3 regions of the Phytohabitans rumicis genome follow, and region 1 is predicted to be linked to each of the others. Evidence: riboswitches for the same ligand, from Rfam matches in the RefSeq annotation. Region 1 holds a riboswitch; each other region holds the start of a gene.
The links. Region 1 has a riboswitch for cyclic di-AMP ahead of Prum_RS27980 (coiled-coil domain-containing protein). Riboswitches for the same ligand answer to the same signal wherever they lie in the genome.
Positions count from the first base shown of each region.

Region 1 (7,196 bases):
AGGCTACGTGCCCGTCCGTCTGCCCGTCCGTGCGTGCGCGTCCGTCTGCGCGCCCGGGCGCGCGCGTCGATCAAGGGCAAATGGTCGTGCTTTGATCTCCAAACCACGACCATTTGCCCTTGATCGACGGGCTTTCCCTTGATCGGCGGGCGGGCGTCCGCGGTGCGTCCCGCTCCGCGCCCGCGTCGCCCCCAGCAGGGGACCCCTACTGGGGGCGGGAACCAACCTTTGCCCCACCAAGTCGACGGTTCCGGCTGATGGGTGCCGGGGGTGTAACGCGTAGCGAGGGTGCAGCGCCTTTCTTACAGGCTTGGACACAGGGGTAAAGGGGCAACCCCGCCCGGCCCGGTCTCGCGCATCCCCCCAGACCGGCGAGACCGGGTCACGGCACCCCGGTACGGGTTTGCACGCACCCGTACCGGGGTGCCGCCTCATGTGGGGCGGCCGCGCCGATCAAGGACTTCTACGCCGATCAAGGACTTCTACGCCGATCAAGGGCAAACGGTCGCGGATCGGAGATCGAACCACGACCGTTTGCCCTTGATCGACGAGCAGAGCCCGCGCCGAGCGCGAGCAGAGCGCGCGAGGAGCGAGGGAGCGAGGGAGCGGAGCTACGTTACGGATAGGTGGACGTGGTCGGTGTGTTCGGCGGAGGGGCTGCCGCTGCCGCTGTACGACTTCCAGCCGCTGCTTGGTAGCCAGATCCGGCGGAACCAGATCACGTAGAGCACGCCGAGAGCGCTCGCGTTCTTGATGTAGAAGTTGGCGAGCCGGTCGCCGTAGTCCTTGTTGCTGCCGCTCGCCACGCTGCCGAAGCCGCCCGACGCCACCGCCCAGTCGCATGCCCGGCCCTTGGGGTGTTCACCCGAGCCGCCGCTGCGCCAGCAGTAGACGTACTTGCTGAAGCCGGCCTTCTTCGTCTCGTTGTACGCGTGCAGGAGCCGCGGGGTGATGCAGCCGCCGGTGCCGGTCGGGTCCTTGACGGAGCAGCTGCCGGAGCCGCTCGGTCCCTGGCTGGCGGTCGCCGCGCCGCTGCCGCTCGGCCCGTCTGCGCTGTCGCCACCACCCTCGGCGGCGAGGGCGTTTTCGGCCTGCTTCTTGCGGGCGGCCATGACCTGGACCTGCTTCTGCTGCTCGCGGATCTCGTTGTCGATCGCGAGCTTGGCGTTCTTGACATCTTCCTGGGTGTCGAGCAGGTCGCGGAGCTTCTTGTCCTCGGTGGCGGCGAGCGCGTCGAGTGCCGCGGCCCGGTCCATGAAGCCTTCCGGCGAGTCGCTGTTGAGCAGCGCCGAGATCGGACCGAGACGACCCCGCTGGTACGCCGTGTTGGCCACCTCACCCAGCGTGGACTGCTTGACGACGAGGTCGCGCTCCACCTGGGCGAGTTGCGTGGTCAGCTCCTGCTGCCGCTTCTTCGACTTGGCCAGTGTGGACTGTGCGACCACGAAACCCTTGCTCGCCGCTTCGAGTTGATCGCGGAGCGTGGCCGTGCCGCCCTCGGGGTCGTTGGGCGCGGCGGCCGCCGGTGCAGGGTGGATGCCGACCAGGGCGAACGCGGCCGCGAGCAGCACAGCGGCGAGCCCGAATCGGCTGCGGGCGTGAGCCATCAACCGTCCTTCCAGTCAGCCGCCTACCGAGTTAGCTGACGGGTTCGGGACGGAAGTACCCCTACCGCTCGCGCGGATTCACCCCAGTAGTTCGGTGGTTCCCCGGCTCACCCAAGGCTCGATGCGAGACCGAGCATGCGGCGATTCGGCGGCAGCCACCACCGGCGCCGAGGGGCGCCGCCGGGCAGTGGCCGGAGCCGAGCGTACCGGCTCGTCATCGATGTGCCCAGTCTCGTACGGACCGTCACGAATTGGTCACCATGTGGTCTCTTGGCAGGACTCCGCCGGCTCGACCTGGAGGGTGGCGTGCGCGATGTCGAAGTCGTCGTGCAGCGCCTCGCGCGCGGCGACCAGAACAGGGCCGACCTGCGCGGCCGGGTCGAGGGTGAGGTGGGCGGACGCCACGTCCATGCCGGAGGTGAGCGTCCACACGTGCAGGTCGTGCACGTCGCACACGCCGGGCACGGCGGCCAGGCGGGTCTGTACGGCGGTCACGTCGACGTGCTCGGGCGCGGCCTGCACGAGGATGCGCACCGCCGCGCGGGCCAGCTTCCAGGTGCGCGGCAGGATGAACAGGCCCACCGCGACGGCGACGATCGGGTCGGCGTACCACCAGTCGGTCAGGGCGATCACCGCGGCCGCGACGATCACGCCGGCCGAGCCGAGCAGGTCGCCGAGCACCTCCAGGTACGCGCCGCGCACGTTCAGGCTCTCCTTCGCGCCGGAGCGCAGCAGGCCGAACGCGACGAGGTTGGCGACCAGCCCGGCCGCGGCGACCACGAGCATCGGGCCGGCGGGCACCTCGGGCGGGTCGGCGAAGCGGCGTACCGACTCGATCAGGACGTAGATCGCCACGCCGAAGAGCAGCACCGCGTTGCCGAGCGCCGCGAGCACCTCCAGCCGGTACAGCCCGAACGTCCGCTGCGGATCGCCGGCGGCCCGCGAGGCAGCGTAGATGGCCGCCAGTGCCATCCCGATCCCGAGCACGTCGGTGAACATGTGCCCGGCGTCGGACAGCAGGGCGAGCGAGCCGGTCAGCAGCGCGGCGACCGCCTCGATCACCATGAACGCCGCGAGCAGCGCAAACGCCGCCCACAGCCGCCCGCGATGGCGCTCACCGGCCCGCGTGGCCACTGCCCCGTGATCGTGTCCCGCACCCATGGCCGTCAAATATATGCTGACATTGCAATGTGTGCAAACCTGGTACTGAAATCCAATGCCATCGAACCGAGTGGCAGTGATGTGCGTGGATCGAAGTGTGCTTACTCGTCGTGCTCTCCTCACGTCCTCCGCCGCCGCAGCGATATCGGCGGCCACCGTCAGCGTTCCAAGCGCCGCGAGCGCCGGTCAGAAGCACCTTCCCGACGTCATCGCGCTGCCCAACGGCTTCCGGCCGGAGGGCATCGCCATCGGCAAGCAGCCGTACGCCTACTTCGGCTCCCTCGCCGACGGCCGCATCTACCGGGCCAGCCTCGTCACCGGCCGCGGCAAGGTCATCTCGCCCGGACCGGGCACGCCGTCCGTCGGCTTGAAAATCGACCGCCACGGCCTCTTCGTCGCCGGCGGAGCAGCCGGCGACGGCCGGGTCGTCGACCCGCGTACCGGGGAGATCCTCGCGTCGTATCAGTTCGCGAGCGCGCCGACGTTCATCAACGACGTCGTGGTGACCCCGTTCGGGGCGTTCTTCACCGACTCGAACAACCCGTTCCTCTACAAGGTGACGCGGCCCGGCGCCTTCACCCCGTTGCCGTACAGCGGCGACCTCGTCTACCAGGCCGGCTTCAACGTCAACGGGATCGCGCCCACGCCGGACGGGCGGGCGCTGCTGGTCGTGCAGTCCAACACGGGCGGACTCTTCCGGGTCAACCCGGCCACCGGCGCGACCACCCAGGTCGACCTCGGCGGCGAGATCCTCACCAACGGCGACGGGCTGCTGGTGCTCGGCCGCAGCCTCTACGTGGTGCAGAACAGGCTCAACCAGGTCGCCGTCTTCCGCCTCGACCGGCGGGGCACCAGCGGTGCCCTGGTCACCCGCCTCACCAGCCCGAACTTCGACGTACCCACGACCGTCGCCGCGTTCGGCGACCGGCTCTACCTGCCGAACGCCCGCTTCACCACGACGCCGACGCCGGACACCACGTACACGGCGGTCGCGGTCAAGCGGACAGCGTGACGAGGCGCTGGGTCGCGCGGGACAGGGCCACGTAGAGGGTCCGCGCGCCGTCCTCTTTCCGGATCTCCTCCGGCGCGACCAGCGCCACGCCGTCGTACTCCATGCCCTTGGCCTGCAAGCTGGTGACCACCTGCAAGCGGTCCGCGGGCAGCTCGGTGAGCCACGCCGCGACCTCGTCGCGGCGTGGCACCGGCGCGATGACGCCGACCGTGCCCTCGACCTCATCCAGCAGCCGCGCCGCGGCCTTGCGGGTCGCATCCGGCAGGTCCGCCGGGGCCAGGGTCAATTGCTCCGGGGGTACGCCGGTGGAGCGCACCGCCCGGGGCAGCGTGATGCCGGGGGAGACCTCACGGATCACCTCGGCGGCCAGCGCGAAGATCTCCGCGGAGTTGCGGTAGTTCGTGGTGAGCGTGAACTCGTGCCGCCGGCGGCTACCCAGCGCGCGGTCGCGGGCCCGGGCCAGCTCGGTCGGGTCGCCGGTCCAGGCGCTCTGCGCCGGGTCGCCGACCACGGTCCACGAGGCGAGCCGGCCGCGACGGCCCAGCATCCGCCACTGCATTGGCGAGACGTCCTGCGACTCGTCGACCACCACGTGGGCGTACTCGCGGTAGTCGTCCGGACGCCGCACCGCGGCGGCGCGGGCCGCGCGCTGCCGGTCCGCGTAGGTGCTCACCTCGCGCACGCCGTCGACCACGTGGAACGGGTCGCGCTGCTTGCGCGCCGGCTGCGGCGGCCGGCCGAGCATCTCGTCCAACTCGTCGAGCAGCGCCACGTCCGCGACGGTCGGATCCCCGGGCACGAAGGCGTCCGCGAGCAGCGCGATCTCCGGACCGCTCAAAATCCCCGACGTGTACGCCCGCAGGCGCGCCGGATCGGCCAGCCAGGCGAGCACGTGGCGGGGCGCCAGCCGGGGCCACCACGCGCGCAGGAAGTCCCGGAAGTCCGGCCGCTCGGCCAGGTCGTCCTCGAACTCGATCTGCGACGGCAGGCCACCGATCTTATGGGCCTGCGCCTGCGCCCACAGTGCCTCGAAGAGGCCGTCGATGCCGGCCCGGCGCACCTCGTTGCGGCGCGCGCCGCGGGGCAGCGCGCGGGCCCGGATCGCGTCCAATTCGGCCGTGCCGAGGCGCAGCAGGTCGCCGCGGTAGAGCAGGCGCAGGTCGGTCGGGCCGTTCGGCACGGCGTCCCGGACCGCCCGATCCAGGACGCGGCGCATCCGCAGCGAGCCCTTGACCGCGGCGACCGCGGTCGGGTCGGTGCGGGCGGCCGTCACGTCCTCGACGATCGAGCCGAGCGAGTGCAGGGTGGCGGCCTCCTCGCCGAGCGACGGCAGCACCGCGGCGATGTACTCCACGAACACCCCGGACGGGCCGACGACCATGATGCCGCCGCCCGCGAAGCGGCTGCGGTCGGAGTAGAGCAGGTACGCCGCGCGGTGCAGCGCCACGGCCGTCTTGCCGGTGCCCGGGCCGCCGGAGACGATCGTCACGCCCGACGCGGGGGAGCGGATCGCCTGGTCCTGCTCGCGCTGGATGGTGGCGACGATGTCGCGCATGCCCCGCCCGGTCGCCTTGGCGAGGGTGGCCAGCAGTGCGCCGTCGCCCACGACCCGCATGCCTTCCGGCGCGGCGGCCGGGTCGAGCAGGTCGTCCTCGATGTTGGTGACCTTCTCGCCGCTGGACTGGATCATGCGACGGCGTACGACGCCCCGCGGGTCGGCGGCCGTGGCCTGGTAGAACGCCGCGGCGGCGGGTGCCCGCCAGTCGATGACGAGCGGCTGGGCCTCCTCGTCGCGTACGCCCAGCCGGCCGACGTGCAGCACCGGGCCCTCGCGCAGATCGAGCCGGCCGAACACCAGCCCCTCGTGCTCGGCGTCCAGGGCGTGGCGGCGCCGGGCGGCGTGGAAGACCATCGCGTCCCGCTCGACGAGGGCGCCGAAGTTGCCCACCCGGGCGAGGCGGTAGCCCTCCTTCTCCGCACGGGCGGCGGCCTGCCGCAATTCGGCCAGCCGGGCGTACACGCGATCGACGTGGCGCTGCTCGGCGGCGATTTCCTGCTGCAGGGTGGTGGCGGCGTCGCTCAAGTTTTCGGGGCTCCCAGGGGAAGTTCGGCCTGGCAATGTTACGCGCCAACCGACCCTTATGCCCGCCTCGGACGATCAAGAGCGGCGTGGACCACTCCGAGGAGTGCGTCGGTGACTACTTCCGGACGTTCCAGCATGAGCATGTGGCCGGCGTCCGGACAGATGGTCAGAGTGGCATCGGGCAGTGCTGCCGCGATGGACTGGGCGCACACCGGCGGGGTGAGCCGGTCCTTCTCGCCGACCAGGATGGCGGTCGGCACCGTGGGCAGGGCGGCGAGCGTCTCCAGGCGTTGCTGCGCACCCACCGACGGGCGGAACCCGCCGATCGAGCCGAGCGGCGCGCGGATCACCGCCTTCGCGGTGAGCTGGACGTCGGCCGGGTCGCACGGGTAGCCGAAGAGCAGCCAGCGCAGGCTGGGGCGGAGCGCGAGCGTGAACGCCCGGTGCGGGCGCCAGTCGCCGAGCCGGGCCAGCACCTCGGCACTGGCGGTCTCGGCGATCCGCACCAGCCGGGCGACGTGCGTCGGCAGGCCGTACACGGTGTGGGTATGTCCCTCGGCGGTGGTGCCCAAGAAGAAGAGGCCGGCGACGCGCTCGGCGAAGTCCGCGGGGTGCCGGTGGGCGTACTCCATGATCGTCATGCCGCCGAGCGAGTGACCGGCGAGGATGACCGGGCCGGTGGGTACGACGGTGCGCAGCACCGTCGCGAGGTCGTCGCCCAGTTGGGCGAGGGTGGCCGCGTTGCGGTCGATGGCGCCGGAGCGGCCGTGGCCGCGGGCGTCGTACGTGATGACCCGGGCGGTACGGGCGAGAGCGGGGACCTGCCGGTGCCAGGTGCGTCCGTCGAGCACCCAGCCGTGCAGCAGTACCACGGTGATCGGCGCGTCGTCAGATCCGGCGGATCGGACGTGGAGCCGGGGACCGTCGGCCAGGCGAATTTCGGGCTGGTCGACCATCGTCATGGGGCACCTCCGTTGTACCCACGGGTAACAATCATGCCTCAGCGATGGGCGTGCTGACCAGGACGTTCTTGCACAGCAAGAGGCCCCGCCGAGGTGGCGGGGCCTCTGTCAGATCTGGGATACCGGGCCGGTGTCAGCCCTCGAAGACGCCGGCCTCGACCAGGCGCTTCTCGGTGGCGTCCCATCCGTCGCTGGGGAACGCGGCGGCGAGGGCGTTGATCTCGGCGCGGATCTTCGTCGCGTGACCGGCACCGGCGAGGACGCGGATCTCCTCGACGAACGCCTCGGAATCGGTGCGCAGATGGTTGGTCTTGCCGTTGGTCAGGTTGCGCACGTACGCGTGCTTGCCGTTGTTGAGCGGGATGAGGTAC
Region 1 is NZ_BLPG01000001.1:6,145,603-6,152,798, forward strand. It holds gene Prum_RS27980 (coiled-coil domain-containing protein) at 612-1,607, opposite strand; cyclic di-AMP (ydaO/yuaA leader) riboswitch at 1,612-1,768, opposite strand; gene Prum_RS27985 (cation diffusion facilitator family transporter) at 1,863-2,768, opposite strand; gene Prum_RS27990 (SMP-30/gluconolactonase/LRE family protein) at 2,854-3,780, shown strand; gene Prum_RS27995 (HelD family protein) at 3,764-5,863, opposite strand; gene Prum_RS28000 (alpha/beta fold hydrolase) at 5,920-6,819, opposite strand; gene Prum_RS28005 (hypothetical protein) at 6,959-7,196, opposite strand, start outside.

Region 2 (7,196 bases), 2.3 Mb from region 1:
TTATAAGCACGGCGCCGATGTCGTCGTGCGCGACCTCAGTGAGTTGCTGGAGAATCCATGATCCGTGAGCGGGCTTACCCGGTCGAGCCGTGGCACGTCCGGGAGACTCGGCTCGACCTCGATGTGCTGGCTCAGTCTGAGTCGGTGTTCGCGCTGTCCAATGGCCACATTGGACTGCGTGGAAACCTTGACGAGGGCGAACCACACGGGTTGCCGGGCACCTATTTGAACTCGTTTTACGAGTTGCGGCCGCTGCCGTACGCCGAGGCCGGTTACGGCTTTCCGGAGTCCGGGCAGACGGTGGTCAACGTCACCAACGGCAAGCTCATGCGGCTGCTGGTCGACGACGAGCCATTCGACGTCCGGTACGGCGAGGTGCGCACTCACCAGCGCGTCCTCGACCTGCAGGCGGGCACGCTCGACCGCACGGTGGAGTGGGTGTCGCCGGCCGGCCGGGCGGTGCGCGTACGCAGCACCCGGCTGGTCTCCTTCACCCAGCGCGCGATCGCCGCGATCTGCTACGAGGTGGAGGTGGCCGACGACCGGCCGCTGCGCCTGATCGTGCAGTCCGAGCTGGTCGCCAACGAGGAGTTGCCGGCCACCCGCAAGGATCCGCGCGTCGCCGCCGTACTCAAGGCTCCGCTGAAGCCGGAGGAGCACCTGGCCACCGCGGCCGGCGGGATGCTCATCCACCGCACCAAGAAGAGCAACCTGCGGATGGCCGCCGCGATGGAGCACGAGATCAGCGGGCCCGAGCGCACGTCGGTCAACACCGAGGCATACCCGGACTTCGCGCGTACCACGGTGGCGTGCGTGTTGAAGCCCGGCGAGAAGCTGCGGGTCGTCAAGCTGCTGGCGTACGGCTGGTCCAGCCGGCGCTCGTTCCCGGCGCTGCGGGACCAGGTGGGCGCGGCGATCGCGTCGGCCCGGTTCTCCGGCTGGGACGGCCTGCTGTCCGAGCAGCGCAAGTACCTCGACGCCTTCTGGGACGCCGCCGACGTGCGGCTGGATGGCGACCCCGAGGTGCAGCAGGCCGCGCGCTTCGCGCTCTTCCACCTCCTGCAGGCCGGCGCCCGCGCGGAGATGCGGCCCATCGCAGCCAAGGGCCTCACCGGACCCGGGTACGACGGCCACGTGTTCTGGGACACCGAGACGTTCGTGCTGCCGGTGTTGACGTACACCCAGCCGGAGGCGGTCACGCACGGCCTGCGGTGGCGGCACGCCACGCTCGACCTGGCCCGGGAGCGGGCGCAGACGCTGGGCCTCAAGGGCGCGGCGTTCCCCTGGCGTACGGTCCGCGGGCAGGAGTGTTCGGGGTACTGGCCGGCGGGCACGGCGGCGTTCCACATCGGCGCGGACATCGCGGACGCGGTGATGCGGTACGTGGTGGCCACCGGCGACTACGACTTCGAGCGCGAGGTCGGCCTGGAACTGCTGGTGGACACCGCCCGGCTGTGGCGCTCGCTGGGCCACCACGACCGGCACGGGGTGTTCCACATCGACGGGGTCACCGGGCCGGACGAGTACACCGCGGTTGTTAACGACAACATCTACACCAACCTGATGGCGCAGAAGAACATGATCGGCGCCGCCGAGGCGTCGCTGCGCCACCCCGAGCAGGCCCGCCGGCTCGGCGTCGACGAGGAAGAGGCCGCGTCGTGGCGTGACGCCGCCGCGGCCATGCACGTCCCGTACGACGAGGAGTTGGGCGTCCACCAGCAGTGTGAGGAGTTCACCCGGCTCCAGGAGTGGGACTTCGCGGCCACCCCGCCGGGCAAGTACCCGCTGCTGCTGAACTACCCGTACTTCGACCTGTACCGCAAGCAGGTCCTCAAGCAGGCCGACCTGGTGCTGGCGATGCATTGGCGGGGTGACGCGTTCACGCCCGAGCAGAAGGCGCGCAACTTCGCCTACTACGAGCAGCGCACCGTGCGCGACTCGTCGCTGTCGACGTGCACCCAGGCGGTCATGGCGGCCGAGGTGGGCCACCTCGAGTTGGCCCACGACTATCTGGGCGAGGCCGCCCTGATGGACCTGCACGACATCCACAACAACACCCGCGAGGGCCTGCACATCGCCGCGCTCGCCGGCGCCTGGCTCGCCATCGTGGCCGGTCTCGGCGGCATGCGCGACCACGGCGGCGAGCTGTCGTTCGCGCCGCGGCTGCCGAGCCGGATCAACCGCATGGAGTTCTCCATGCTGTGGCGCGGGCTGCGGCTGCGGGTCGACGTGACCCAGCACGAGGTGACCTACTCGCTGCGCAACGGTCACGACGGGGCCAAGCTCGACCTCGTACACCATGGGGAGCATGTGACCGTGACCAGCGACGCGCCGCTCAGCCGGCCGATCCCGGCGCTGCCGCCGGTCGGTCCGCCGCCGCGGCAGCCCTTCGGGCGGGCCCCGGCCCGCCGGATGCCCGACGCCTGACGGCACGCAAGGCCACGGGGCCTGCCAGCGCACCGCGCTGGCAGGCCCTTACAGCATCGAGATGTGTACGTGGTTGGTGTGGTCGCTGGACGGGTCGCCGTTCGCGCCGCCGTACGACTTCCACCCCGTCGCCGGTGACCAGAACTGCCGGTACCAGATCACGTACATGACGCCCAGCCGGTCGGCGTTGCGCACGAAGAACGCGGCCAGGTTGTTGCCGTAGAACTTGTCGTCCCCGGTCGCGTCGCCGCCGAAGTTGCTCTTCTGGGCCGACCAGTCGCAGGCCCGGCCCTTCGGGTGCTCAAACGGCCCGCCCGACCGGAAGCAGCTCACGAACCGCTTGGCGCCCTTGTCGTTCGGATGGATCTGGGCGATGAGGCGCTGCGTCTCCTTGAGCATGTGCAGCGTCCGGGGCGTGATGCAGCGCCCGGTGGTCGGGTCGTCCTCCGAGCAACTCTGCGCGGAGAACCCGCCGTCGTTGTTGCGCGGCGCCTGCTTCGCCAGCGGCGAGTTCGCGTTGACGAAGCCGCCGGTCGCCTTGCCGCCGACCAGCTTCAGCGCCTTCTCCGCCTCGGACTTCTGCTTGGCCATGATGGTGAGCTGCTTCTGCTCGTCCTTGACCTCGGCGTCGATCGCCGCCTTGGCCCGCGATGCCTGGTCGAGGGCCGCCTTGAGCTTGGCCAGCCGCGCGTTGTCGCGGGCGGCCAGCATGTCCAGCGCCGCGGCCCGCTGCAGGAACTCGTCGGGCGAGGCGCTGTTGAGCAGCAGGGTCATCGGCCCGATCCGGCCATTCCGGTACGCCGAGCCGGCCAGCAGCGCGACCTCGGGCTCCATCGCCTTGATCTGCTCTTCCGCCTTGCGGAGCTCAAGGGAGAGCTGCAACTGCCGGTTGCGCGACTTGGTGACGGCATTGCGGGCTTCGACGTACCCGCGGCTGGTGGACTCCAGCACGTCCCGCAGGAGCGGTGTGCCCCCTCGTCGCCCGGGTTCGGCGTGGGCGCTAACGCCACCGGCGACGCTGCCGCCGCTCCACCACTTGGCCCGATCGCCACTCCGGACAACGCGGCCGCCGCGGCGACCAGGGCAACAGCCAGCGACAAGCGCCGGCGACGTACGGATGCCGTCATACACGTTCCTCCCGTCGGCCGCCTACCGAGTTAGCTGACGGGTTCGGGACGGGAACGATCCCTACCGCGGTTGCGGATTCACCCCACTTACGGTGGTTCCCCGGCTCGCTCAGCGTGAGCAATTAGGCGGCGGTCACCGCCGGCACCGTGGGGCGCCGCCGGGCGGAGACCGCCGGAAAGCTTACCGGATCGAGAGTGGACTTCGATATTGCTCTGACCAGGCAAAAGGTGTTACTGGGCAACGACGTTCGGTAATTGTTCAGTCAACGACCCGCGGTTCGCTCGGGCTTGTTTCGTTCCACAACCGGTCCAGGGCGGTCACGCAATAGGTGTACGACCGGTCCTCGGTTGCGCCGGTGTCCGCCCAGCTCGTGTCGCGTGTCGTGGCCACGAGATTGGCCGCGTCGCCGTCGACCCGGTACACCGCATAGCTGGTCCCCGTCTTTGACCAGCGGAGCTTCACCCCGCCGTCGTCGTACTCCGCCTCCTGGATCTTCGGTGTGTCGGGCAGATCACCGCGGAGGTGTGACATGGGCGGCACCAGGGCGGGCGCGGCGTAGTGCGCCTTCGCGTACCGGGTGACCGCGCCCAGCCGGTCGGCGCGTACCTGCTTGGCGCTGAAATGAACGGTGCCGCTGACCGGATGCTTGCTGTTGAGCGTGAGCTGCTGGTCCAGCTGGGCCGGGTTGCGCCAGGCCCCCGACTGGCCGATGCGGTAGTCCGCCATGCCGATGTAGAGCTGCACCCCGCTGCCCTTGATCACCTCGGACCACCAGGGCAGCAGCTTCGCGTAGTCGGCGATGGCGAAGCCGATGTGCCAGTAGAGCTGCGGCACGATGTAGTCGACCCAGCGTTCCTTCACCCAGAGCCGGGTGTCCGCGTAGATCGCGTCATAGCTCTGCAGCCCGCGGGTCTGCGAGCCGAGCGGGTCGTTGGCGGCGTTCCGCCAGATGCCGAACGGGCTGATGCCGAACTTCATCCACGGCTTGGCTTCCTTGACCCGCTGGTTGGTCTCCTGGACGAACAGGTTGACGTTCTGCCGGCGCCAGTCCGCCTTGGACAGGCCGTTGCCGTACTGCTGGAAAGCCTTCGCGTCGGAGAAATCTTCCTTTTTGACCGGGTACGGGTAGAAAAAGTCGTCGAAGTGCACGCCGTCGATGTCGTACCGGGTGACCGCGTCGAGGATCGAGTCCTCGACGAACCGCCGCGCCTCGGGGATGCCCGGGTTGTAGTACAGGCGGCTGCCCTTGCCCTTCGCCGGGTACGCCACCGCCCAGTCCGGGTGCGCGCGCAGCGGATGGTCGACCGGCAGCTCGTTGATGACCCCGGTCTGGCCCGCTTTGTACGGGTTGAACCAGGCGTGGAACTCGATGTTGCGGGCGTGCGCCTCGGCGACCATGAACTCCATCGGGTCCCACCCGGGGCTCTGCCCGTCCTTGCGGCCGGTCAGCCAGTACGACCACGGCGCGTACGTCGACTCCCAGAACGCGTCGCCGCTGGGGCGTACGTGGACGAAAACCGCGTTGTGCCCGCGTTGCTGCGCCAGGTCGAGCCAGCCGCGATACTCCTTCTTGACCGTCTCGGCGTCCAGGCCGGGGCGGCTCGGCCAGTCGATGTTGCTGACCGTAGTGAGCCACATGCCGCGCAGCTGGTGGGTCGCCTCCATGGGCCGCCCGGCGCAACTGCCCCGGGCCACCGCCGAGGTGGCCACCTCGTCCGCCGGGTCCGGGCGCGCCTGCCAGCGCGCCACCCCGACCGTGGCGAGGACGACGAAAGCGAGGACCGCCGCGATCGGGCCGCGGGGTGGGGCTGGCGACATCGCCCCAGTGTGCCCATGAGATGCGGTCGATCGGCAACCCTCTACCGGGTGGGAGACGTCTTGGGTGGCGTGCCACTTCTTGTGACGGTGCCTACCGGGGCGGAAAGCGTGGACTTCGACGCGTTCGTCCGGTCCCGCACGCCGGCGTTGCTGCGCTCGGCGTACCTGCTGACCGGAGACCAGCACCTCGCGGAGGACCTGGTGCAGTCGGCGCTCGCCCGTACGCACCGGGCCTGGCGGCGGCTGCGGGACACCGGCAATGCCGAGGCGTACACCCGGCGGACCATGTACCACCTGCAGGTCAACTGGTGGCGCCGGCGGCGCGTACCGGAATCGCTTGCCGACGCGGTGCCCGAGCCGCGGCCGTCCGCGCAGGCATCGTCGGCCGACGGCGTCGCCCTCCGCCTCACCCTGCAGGCCGCGCTGATGCGGCTGACCGCGAAGCAGCGGGCGGTCCTCGTGCTGCGGTTCTTCGAGGACCGCACCGAGGTCGAGACCGCCGAGATGCTGGGCGTCACCCTCGGCACCGTCAAGTCGACGTGCGCCCGCGCGCTGGCCCGCCTGCGGACCCACCTTGGGGAAGGAGCGCTGTGAAGAACTCCCTTTCGACGGCCCTGACCGAGCTCGCCGAGGACGTCCAGCCGGTCGACCTGCACGACCGGGTGCTCGCCACCTCCCGGCGGCTGCGCGCCCGTCGTGCCGTCGCAGGGTCGCTCGCCGTCGTCGCCCTGGCCGCCGGCGCCACGTACGGCGCGGTGCGGGCACTCCCGTCGGAGCGGGCCCTCCCGCCGGCCGAGCCCGTGGTCACCATTCCCGGGACCGTGTACTTCGCCTCGTCGGAGCTGCCGGCGTACACGGTCTACCGGCTCGCACCCGGCGGCGAGCTGGAGGAGTTCGCGAAGTTCCCCTCGGGCGCGCTCGGCGAGACCGTGGCCCTGTCCCCGGACGGGCACCGCGCCGCCTGGGTCACGGTCGACGGCGCCGTCATGGTCGGTCGCACCGACGGCTCGGAGGCGACCAAGGTCGGCACGCAGGAGCTGCAGAGCGACTGCGGCCGGCCGTCCTGGTCACCGGACGGCGGCCGGGTCGCGTTCGTCTCGGGTGGCTGGGAAGACAGCGCGCTGATGGTCGCCGACGCGGACGGCTCTCCGGTCGCGGAAGTGGACCAGACGGGCGGCTGCTTCCCGGTGTGGTCACCGGACGGCCGCCGGCTGGCGTACGTCCAGTTTCCGAACGGGTCGCTCAACTCCCAGCTGCTGACGGTGCAGGCCGACGGGACCGCCCGGCGGGTCGTACCGGTCCAGCTCCGTGACCCCGCGTACGTCCGCTACCCGGTGAGCATCTCGAACGACGGGGCGAAGGTGGTCGCGGCGGTCGGCGAACCGGACGGCTGCAACTGCCCGGAGGGCATCACCCTGTCGTTCGCCGACCGCCTGATCGACGGGTTGAGCGGGGAGGTCAGCCAGCTGACGTGCGAGAACGCGCTGCTCACCCCGGACGGTGGGCTGCTGCTACGGGTGGCGGCAGGTGACGCGTACACCCTGGAGCTCCGCTCCCCGGATGGCGCACTCCTCGCCTCCTGGCAGGAGCCGAAGTGGCCCCATGAGACCCGACTCCTGCGCTACGTGCCCTGAGCCCGCCTTATCCGTCAGCTGAACGACACCTGGAACGTGGTCTCCTGGCCGGTGCCCGGCAGCACGGTGCCATCGCTGTCGGCCCCCGCGTCCACGCGCAACGTCGCCGGGCCGGGTGGGCCGTCTTCATGGGTGATGAAGGCAAGCGCGATGCTGCGCTGCTCGCCGGGGCCGAGCGGGTCGGCGACG
Region 2 is NZ_BLPG01000001.1:3,861,073-3,868,268, reverse strand. It holds gene Prum_RS17045 (HAD family hydrolase) at 1-61, shown strand, start outside; gene Prum_RS17040 (glycoside hydrolase family 65 protein) at 58-2,427, shown strand; gene Prum_RS17035 (coiled-coil domain-containing protein) at 2,476-3,378, opposite strand; cyclic di-AMP (ydaO/yuaA leader) riboswitch at 3,558-3,693, opposite strand; gene Prum_RS17030 (glycoside hydrolase family 10-like protein) at 3,814-5,373, opposite strand; gene Prum_RS17025 (SigE family RNA polymerase sigma factor) at 5,443-5,967, shown strand; gene Prum_RS17020 (TolB-like translocation protein) at 5,964-7,007, shown strand; gene Prum_RS17015 (hypothetical protein) at 7,022-7,196, opposite strand, start outside.
Region 2: another riboswitch for cyclic di-AMP. It lies ahead of Prum_RS17035 (coiled-coil domain-containing protein); the one in region 1 lies ahead of Prum_RS27980 (coiled-coil domain-containing protein).

Region 3 (7,196 bases), 450 kb from region 1:
CGCGGTACGTGGTGTACGCGAGGTTTCGCCGCTGCGCCCACTCGCCGACCGTGTCCAGCTCGATCCCGATGAGGGCGGTCAGGTACGGCCGGCGGTCGCCGATGACGACGGCCTCCTTGACGTACGGCGACGCCTTCAGGGCGTTCTCGATCTCGGAGGGCGCGATGTTCTTGCCGCCCGCGGTGATGATGATGTCCTTGGCCCGGTCAGTGATCTTGACGTGGGTGCCGCCGACCCATTCGCCGATGTCGCCGGTGCGCAGCCAGCCGTCCTCGGTCATGGCCGCCGCGGTGGCGGCCGGATCGCGGAAGTAGCCGACGAAGTTGCCCGGGTGCCGGGTGAGGATCTCGCCGGTCTCCTCGTCGAGGCGTAGTTCCACGCCGTCCTGCGGCTCGCCGACCGTGCCGAGCTTGACGCGACCGGGCCGGTTGGCGGTGGCGATCGCGGTGTTCTCGGTCATGCCGTACACCTCGTGCATGGGCACGCCGATGCCCATGAAGAAGCGGAGCACGTCCGGCGCGATCGGCGCGGCACCCGAGGCGGCGTACCGCACCCGGCCGACGCCCATCCGCTCCCGCAACGCGCGGAAGAAGAAGAGCCAGCCGGCCGCGTACGCCAGCCGGGTGCCGAGCGTGTGGTTGCCCTCGGTACGCACCAGCGTGGCCCCGATCCGGTCGGCCACCCGCAGCCACAGCCGGGCGTTCAGCCGCTTGAGCGGGGACGCGCTCGCCAGCCTGATGGTGACCCCGGCCAGGATCTTCTCCCAGATCCGCGGCACGCCGAAAAGGATGGTGGGCTGGACCTCCCGCAGGTTGGCCTGGATGGTCGCGATGGACTCGGCGAAGTTGATCTGCACCGCCGCCCCCGCGCTGAACCACGTCGTGAAGATGCGCTCGGCGACATGGCACAGCGGCAGGTACGACAGCAGCAGGTCGGCCGGGCTGGGCGGCGGCGAGGTGAAGCCGCCGGCGTCCACCAGCACGCTGATCGCGAAGTCCACGTTGGACACCGACAGCATGGCGCCCTTGGGCGGCCCGGTGGTGCCGGAGGTGTAGATGAGCGTGGCGATGTCGTCGGACCGGGCGGCGGCCATCCGCTCGGCCACCGCGTCCGGGTTGGCGTCCCGGTGGGCCACCCCGAGCAGGACGAGGTCGTCCCAGCACAGCAGCTTGGGGTGGTGGTACCGATGGCGGATGCCGCGCGGCTCCAGGTACACGATCCGTTCCAGGTCGGGACACTCGTCGAGTACGGCCAGCGCCTTGTCCACCTGCTCCTGGTCCTCGGCGATGAGCACCCGGGCGCCCGAGTGCGAGAGCAGGTAGCCGACCTCGGGTGCCGGGTTGGTCGGATACAGCCCCACCGTGGTGCCGCGCACCGCCACGGTCGCCACGTCGGCGTACAGCCACTCCCGGCGGTTCTCGGAGTGGATCGCGACCCGGTCGCCCGGCTGTACGCCGAGGGCCAGCAGCGCGTGCGCGACGGTCTGCACGGTGTCCCAGTAGTCGGCCCAGCTCACCTCCTGCCAGATGCCGAAGTCCTTCTCCCGCATGGCGATCCGATGTGGACCGGCGAGCGCGTGGTCGCGTACCCGGGAAGCGATGGTCGTGGCCGTGCGGGTCTGGGTCGTCGCCGTCATGTGGGCTGCACCTCCCCGAGGTAGGCGCGGATGACGTCGGGGTCGTGCTGGATCTCGGCCGGCGCGCCGGTGGCGATCGGCCTCCCGAAGTCGACCACCAGCACCCGGTCGGCGAGGTCCATCACGAGACCCATGTCGTGCTCCACGAGCAGGATGGGGATGTCGAGTTCGTCGCGGATGTCGAGGATGAAGCGGGCCATGTCCTCGGTCTCCTCGCGGTTCATGCCGCCGACCGGCTCGTCGAGCAGCAGCAGCTTGGGTTCCATGGCGAGCGCCCGGCCGAGCTCGACCCGTTTCTGTACGCCGTAGGGCAGCAAACCGACCGGCAGGCGCCGCCACTGCTCCAGTTCGAGAAAGTCCACAATGGTCTCGATGGCGGCCCGGCTGGCCAGTTCCTCCCGCCGGGCCCGCCCGAGCCACGCGATCGCGGACAGCGGCCCGTACCGGATGTGGTTGTGCCGTCCGAGCATCAGGTTGTCCAGGACGGTGAGGTTCGCGAAGAGCTCGACGTTCTGGAACGTGCGGGCCATGCCCTGGGCGGCGATGGCGTGCGGCCGCTTGCCGGCGATGTCGGTGCCGTCGAAGACGACGCGGCCGGACTGCGGGCGGTACACGCCGGAGAGCACGTTGAAGATGGAGGTCTTGCCGGCGCCGTTGGGCCCGATGATGGCGAAGAGCTCCCGGCGCCCGACGCTGAAGCTCACCCCGTCGATGGCCTTGACGCCGGCGAAGCCGAGCCGCAGGTCGTGGCACTCCAGAATCGTCACGAGAGCCACCGCTTCCGCCGCTTGTAGTGTTTGACGTCGCGAAAGCTCTCCCGGGTGAGTCCGAGGTAGAACTCCCGGATGTCCTCGTCGGCCAGCAGCTGGTCGGCCGGCTTGTCGAGGACCACCTTGCCGGTCTCCAGGACGTAGCCGTGCGCCGCGATGGACAGCGCCATGGTGGCGTTCTGCTCGACCAGCAGGACGCCGGTGCCCCGCTTGTTGATCTCGACGATGAGCCCGCGCACCTGCTCCACCAGGCGCGGCGCCAGGCCGAGGCTGGGCTCGTCGAGCAGCAGATAGCGGGGCTCGGCCATGAGCGCGCGGCCCATCGCGAGCATCTGCTGCTCGCCGCCGGACAGGTAGCCGGCGGTGCGCCGCCGGCGCTCGGCCAGGACCGGGAAGAGCGTCAGGACGTCCTCCATGCGCGCCTTGATGGTCCGCGGGCTGGTGTGGCCGCCGATGCGGAGGTTCTCCTCGACGGTCAGCTCCGCGAAGATCCGCCGCCCCTCCATCACCTGGCAGATGCCGCGCCGGACGAGGGCCGCCGGGCGGAGGTGGTGGACGGGCTCGCCGTCCAGGGTCACCGAGCCCTTGGTCACCTCGCCGTCGTGCACGTCGAGCAGGCCGGTGATCGCCCGCAGGAGGGTGGTCTTGCCCGCGCCGTTGGCGCCGAGGAGGGCGACGATGCCACCCGGCGGCACCGCCACGCTCACACCGCGCAGGACCAGCATCACGTCGTCGTAGACAACCTCGAGGTTCTGCACCTGGAGCATCGGCGGCTCCTGTGTTTCACGTCACAAGTTACCGATCATTTAACTAAACCTCACAGCTAGGTCAAGCGACGGTTTGGTCTCGGTTGGTCACCGTCAGTAATTCATCCGACCAGCACTTTCACCTGCCCGATGATCACGTTAGGTTGGAGCCGCTGGTCCGGTCGTCAGTCATCCCCCGGGTGGCACCGGCCCGGTGCCGCCGAATCGCTGGATGATCACTGTCCGTAAGCGAACCGGGGACCCAACTCGAGTAATGGGGTGAATCCGCGCCACGCGCGGAAGGGCGTTCTTCCCGCCCGAACCCGTCAGCTAACTCGGTAGGCGGCGTTGCGGAAGAAGGGTTCGCGTTTGTCCCCCGCGCGAAAGCTGCTGCGCGCCCTCGTGCTGGTCGGACTCGGAATCGGGCTGACCGTGCCGGCCACGGCCGCCCAGGCCGAGCCGTCGGCGAGTGAGCTGACCCAGCAGATCAACAAGTCGTCGACCGAGCTGGAAAAGGTCGTCGAGTCCTACAACAAGCTCAACGAGCAGCTCAAGGACACCAAGGCCGCCTCGGCCGCGCTGGCCGCCAAGATGGCCCCGCTGGAGCAGCAGGTCGCGAAGGCCGGCGCCGACGTCGGGCAGATGGCGGCCGTGGCGTACCGGACCGGTCAGGTGGGCGAGGCGAGCGCGCTGCTGGACGGCAGCGGCCCGCTCATCGACCGCCTGGGCATGCTGGACCAGCTCGCCCGGGACCGGCAGGAGCAGGTCGCCGGCTACACGGCGGCTCAGCGGCAGTACGCCGATGAGAAGGCGAACCTGGACACCACCGAGGCCAAGCAGACCGCGCAGCTCAAGGAGTTGGCGGCCGGCAAGAAGAAGATCGAGGCCGACCTGGCCAAGCTCTACGAGATGCGCCAGAAGGCGTACGGCTCGGCCACGTCGTCCAGCGGCTCGTACACCGGGACCATCCCGTCCGTCTCCGGCAAGGCGGGCGTGGCCGTGCGGTTCGCCTACAACGCCATCGGTACGCCGTACGTCTGGGCGGCCGACGGTCCGGACGGGTACGACTGCTCGGGGCTGACGCTCGCGGCCTGGAAGGCGGCCGGCAAGACGCTGCCGCACAACGCCGCCATGCAGTGGGACGTGGTGGCGCACATCGGCCGCGGCTCCCTGCAACCCGGCGACCTGGTCTTCTACAGCGACCTGGGACACGTGGCCATCTACGTGGGCAGCGGCAAGGTCATCCACGCCCCCAGCCCGGCGAGAGTGTCAAGCTCTCGACGGTCGACATGATGACCCCGTACGGCTACGGGCGCGTCCGCTAAGGCAATCCCCGTTGATCTTGGAGTTGTCAGGTTCCATACCGGACATCTGAACCTGATAACTCCAAGATCGCCGTCGGGAGGCGGGGAGTGTCACACCTCGGGTTCAGGCTCAGCGCATGAGTATCCGTGTTGCTGAGCCGTACTCGTTCGAGATGTCGCTGCGGGCGCTTGCTGGGTTTGCGCCTTCCGCCGGTGGTCACCAGGTCGTTGGGGGGCGGGTGCGCAAGGCGTTCCGCCTCGGCGCGGAGGCGGTCGTCGCCGAGCTCGGGCCCGACCTCTCGCTTGGCGTCCACTCCGGTCGGGCGCTCGCGCGCGAGGAGCGGGCGGAGATCGAGCGCGCCGTCTCGCGGTGGCTGAGCCTCGACGACGACATGTCGGGCTTCCTCGCCAGCGCCGAGCGGGACGGCCCGATGGCGCACGTCGTCCGGGCCGCCCACGGCCTGCACCAGGTGCGCTTCGCCTCGCTCGCCGAGGGCACCGTCTACTTCACCCTGACCCAACGCAGCACCCAGTGGTACGCGACCGCCCGCAAGCGCCGCATCGCCGCCGAGCTCGGCCCACGGCTCACGGTGGACGGCGTCGACCACGTCGCCTTCCCGTCGCTGGCCACCATCGGCGCGCTCGGCGACGCGGAGCTGATCGGGTACGCCGGCAACCGGCAACGCGCCGACCGGCTCCGCACCGTGGTGGCCGGGGTGGCCGCGCTCGACGAGGAGTGGCTGCACACCGGGGCGTACGACGAGGTGCGCAAGGCACTCCTCGCCGTGCCGGGGATCGGCGAGTTCACCGCCCAGGCACTGCTGCTGCGGGTCCTCGGCCGCCCCGACGACGCACCGCTGGGCATGGCGCAGTTCGAGGCAGCCGCCCGCGCGGTGTACGGCGAGACCCCGCCCGGTCCCGCCGAGTTGCGCGCGCACTACGGCCGCTGGGTCGGCTGGTGGGCCTACTACGCTCGCACCGCGTCGTCCTGGGTCGCCGAGCCGCTCCCCGTGGCCGCATAACACCACGTCTGTGGTCGTCTCGCACCACGCCGCCCTACGCTGTTGGGTAATCCCGGAGGAGGGCGACGTGGTCACACTGCACCTGCCGGCCGTCGAGGTTTGGACGGTCGACGCCATCAAGGATCTGCCGCCCGAGCTGCGCTACGAGCTGCACGACGGGAGTTTGTTGATCATGTCGCCGGCCAGGTTCTGGCACCAGGAGATCGAGAGAAGGATTTGTAACCTTCTCCGCGCTGCGAACCGTATCGCGTCGCAGCAGGTCGGTGTCCTCAACACCGTGCGCGATACGCGCGTGCCCGACGTGGCAGTGTTCAACGCGGAGCCGGAGGACTGGGACGTCACCTGGCATCTCGCCGCCGCGATCGCGCTCGTCGTCGAGGTGTGGTCGCCAGGCTCCGACGGCAAGGACCGCGACACCCAGTGGTACGCCGAGAGGGGCATCCCTGGCTACTGGCTCGCGGAGCCCATCGAGGGTGACAAGAAGAACGCCTTGATCACGATGCACGAGCTGAAGGCCGACGCGAACACCTACGTCGTTACCAGTCAGGCCACGCTCGCCGAGTTGGAAGAGCGCGGGCTCTCCTGACTGTCACAAAACGGCCGGCGCCCTGGGGGACGCCGGCCGTTCGCGGTACGAGTGGGGAGAGTTACGCGGCCTGCAGGCCCTCGGCCCGAGCCAGCTCGCGGAGCCGGCCCAGCGCCTGGATCTCGAGCTGCCGGATCCGCTCCCGGGAGAGGGAGAAGCGCGACGCGACCTCGGTCAGCGAGTGCTCCCGCCCGTCCTCCAGGCCGTACCGGGCGCGCATGATGCCGGCGGACCGGTCGTCGAGGTGGTTGAGCAGGCCCTCGATGCGCTGCCGCTCCAGTGCGGTCAGCACGACCTCTTCCGGAGACGGGGCGTCACTGTCGGCCACCAGGTCGCCGAGGTTGGTGTCGCCGTCGTCGCCGACCGGGGTGTCGAGCGACACCGTGTCCTGCGACCAGCGGACCAGCTCGTGGACCCGCTCGACCGGCACGCCGAGCGCCACCGCGATCTGCTCCGGCTCCGGGTCGGAGCCGAGCTCGCGGGTGAGCTGCCGGGCGACGTTGCGCATCCGGTTGACGTCTTCGACCAGGTGCACGGGCAGCCGGACGGTGCGCTCCTGCTGGGCGATCGCCCGGCTGATGGCCTGGCGGATCCACCACGTCGCGTACGTCGAGAACTTGAACCCGCGCTCGTAGTCGAACTTTTCGACGGCGCGCACCAGGCCGGTGTTGCCCTCCTGGATCAGGTCGAGCATCGGCATGCCGGACCGGACGTACCGGCGGGCGATCGAGACGACCAGCCGGAGGTTGGCCCGGATGAAGAGGTCCTTGGCGCGCTCGCCCTCGATGACGAGGCGCTCCAGCTCCTCGCGGCCCACGCCCTTCGGGATCTGGCCCTCGTCGAGCAGGTGCTCGGCGTACAGCCCGGCCTCGATGGCCTTAGAGAGGTCGACCTCGGTGGCGGCGTCGAGCAGTGGCGTGCGGGAGATCTCGTGCAGGTAGACGCCGACCAGGTCGCGCTCCTCGGCGACCTCGTCCGTGCGCATCACCACATTGCTTTCCACGTTGCTCACGATCCCCTCGCTCGCCCCAGTTGCCCTGTTCCTTGCGGTCCCCACGTTCATCAGCCCTCCCCCGTAACTTCCGCTCTGCCCCGCGGTGCTGACACCTACACAACAGATGAGACGCGTAAG
Region 3 is NZ_BLPG01000001.1:5,700,183-5,707,378, reverse strand. It holds gene Prum_RS25975 (AMP-dependent synthetase/ligase) at 1-1,636, opposite strand, end outside; gene Prum_RS25970 (ABC transporter ATP-binding protein) at 1,633-2,403, opposite strand; gene Prum_RS25965 (ABC transporter ATP-binding protein) at 2,400-3,173, opposite strand; cyclic di-AMP (ydaO/yuaA leader) riboswitch at 3,361-3,512, shown strand; partial or broken gene Prum_RS25960 (C40 family peptidase) at 3,522-4,477, shown strand; gene Prum_RS25955 (DNA-3-methyladenine glycosylase family protein) at 4,594-5,478, shown strand; gene Prum_RS25950 (Uma2 family endonuclease) at 5,546-6,064, shown strand; gene Prum_RS25945 (sigma-70 family RNA polymerase sigma factor) at 6,126-7,127, opposite strand.
Region 3: another riboswitch for cyclic di-AMP. It lies ahead of Prum_RS25960 (C40 family peptidase); the one in region 1 lies ahead of Prum_RS27980 (coiled-coil domain-containing protein).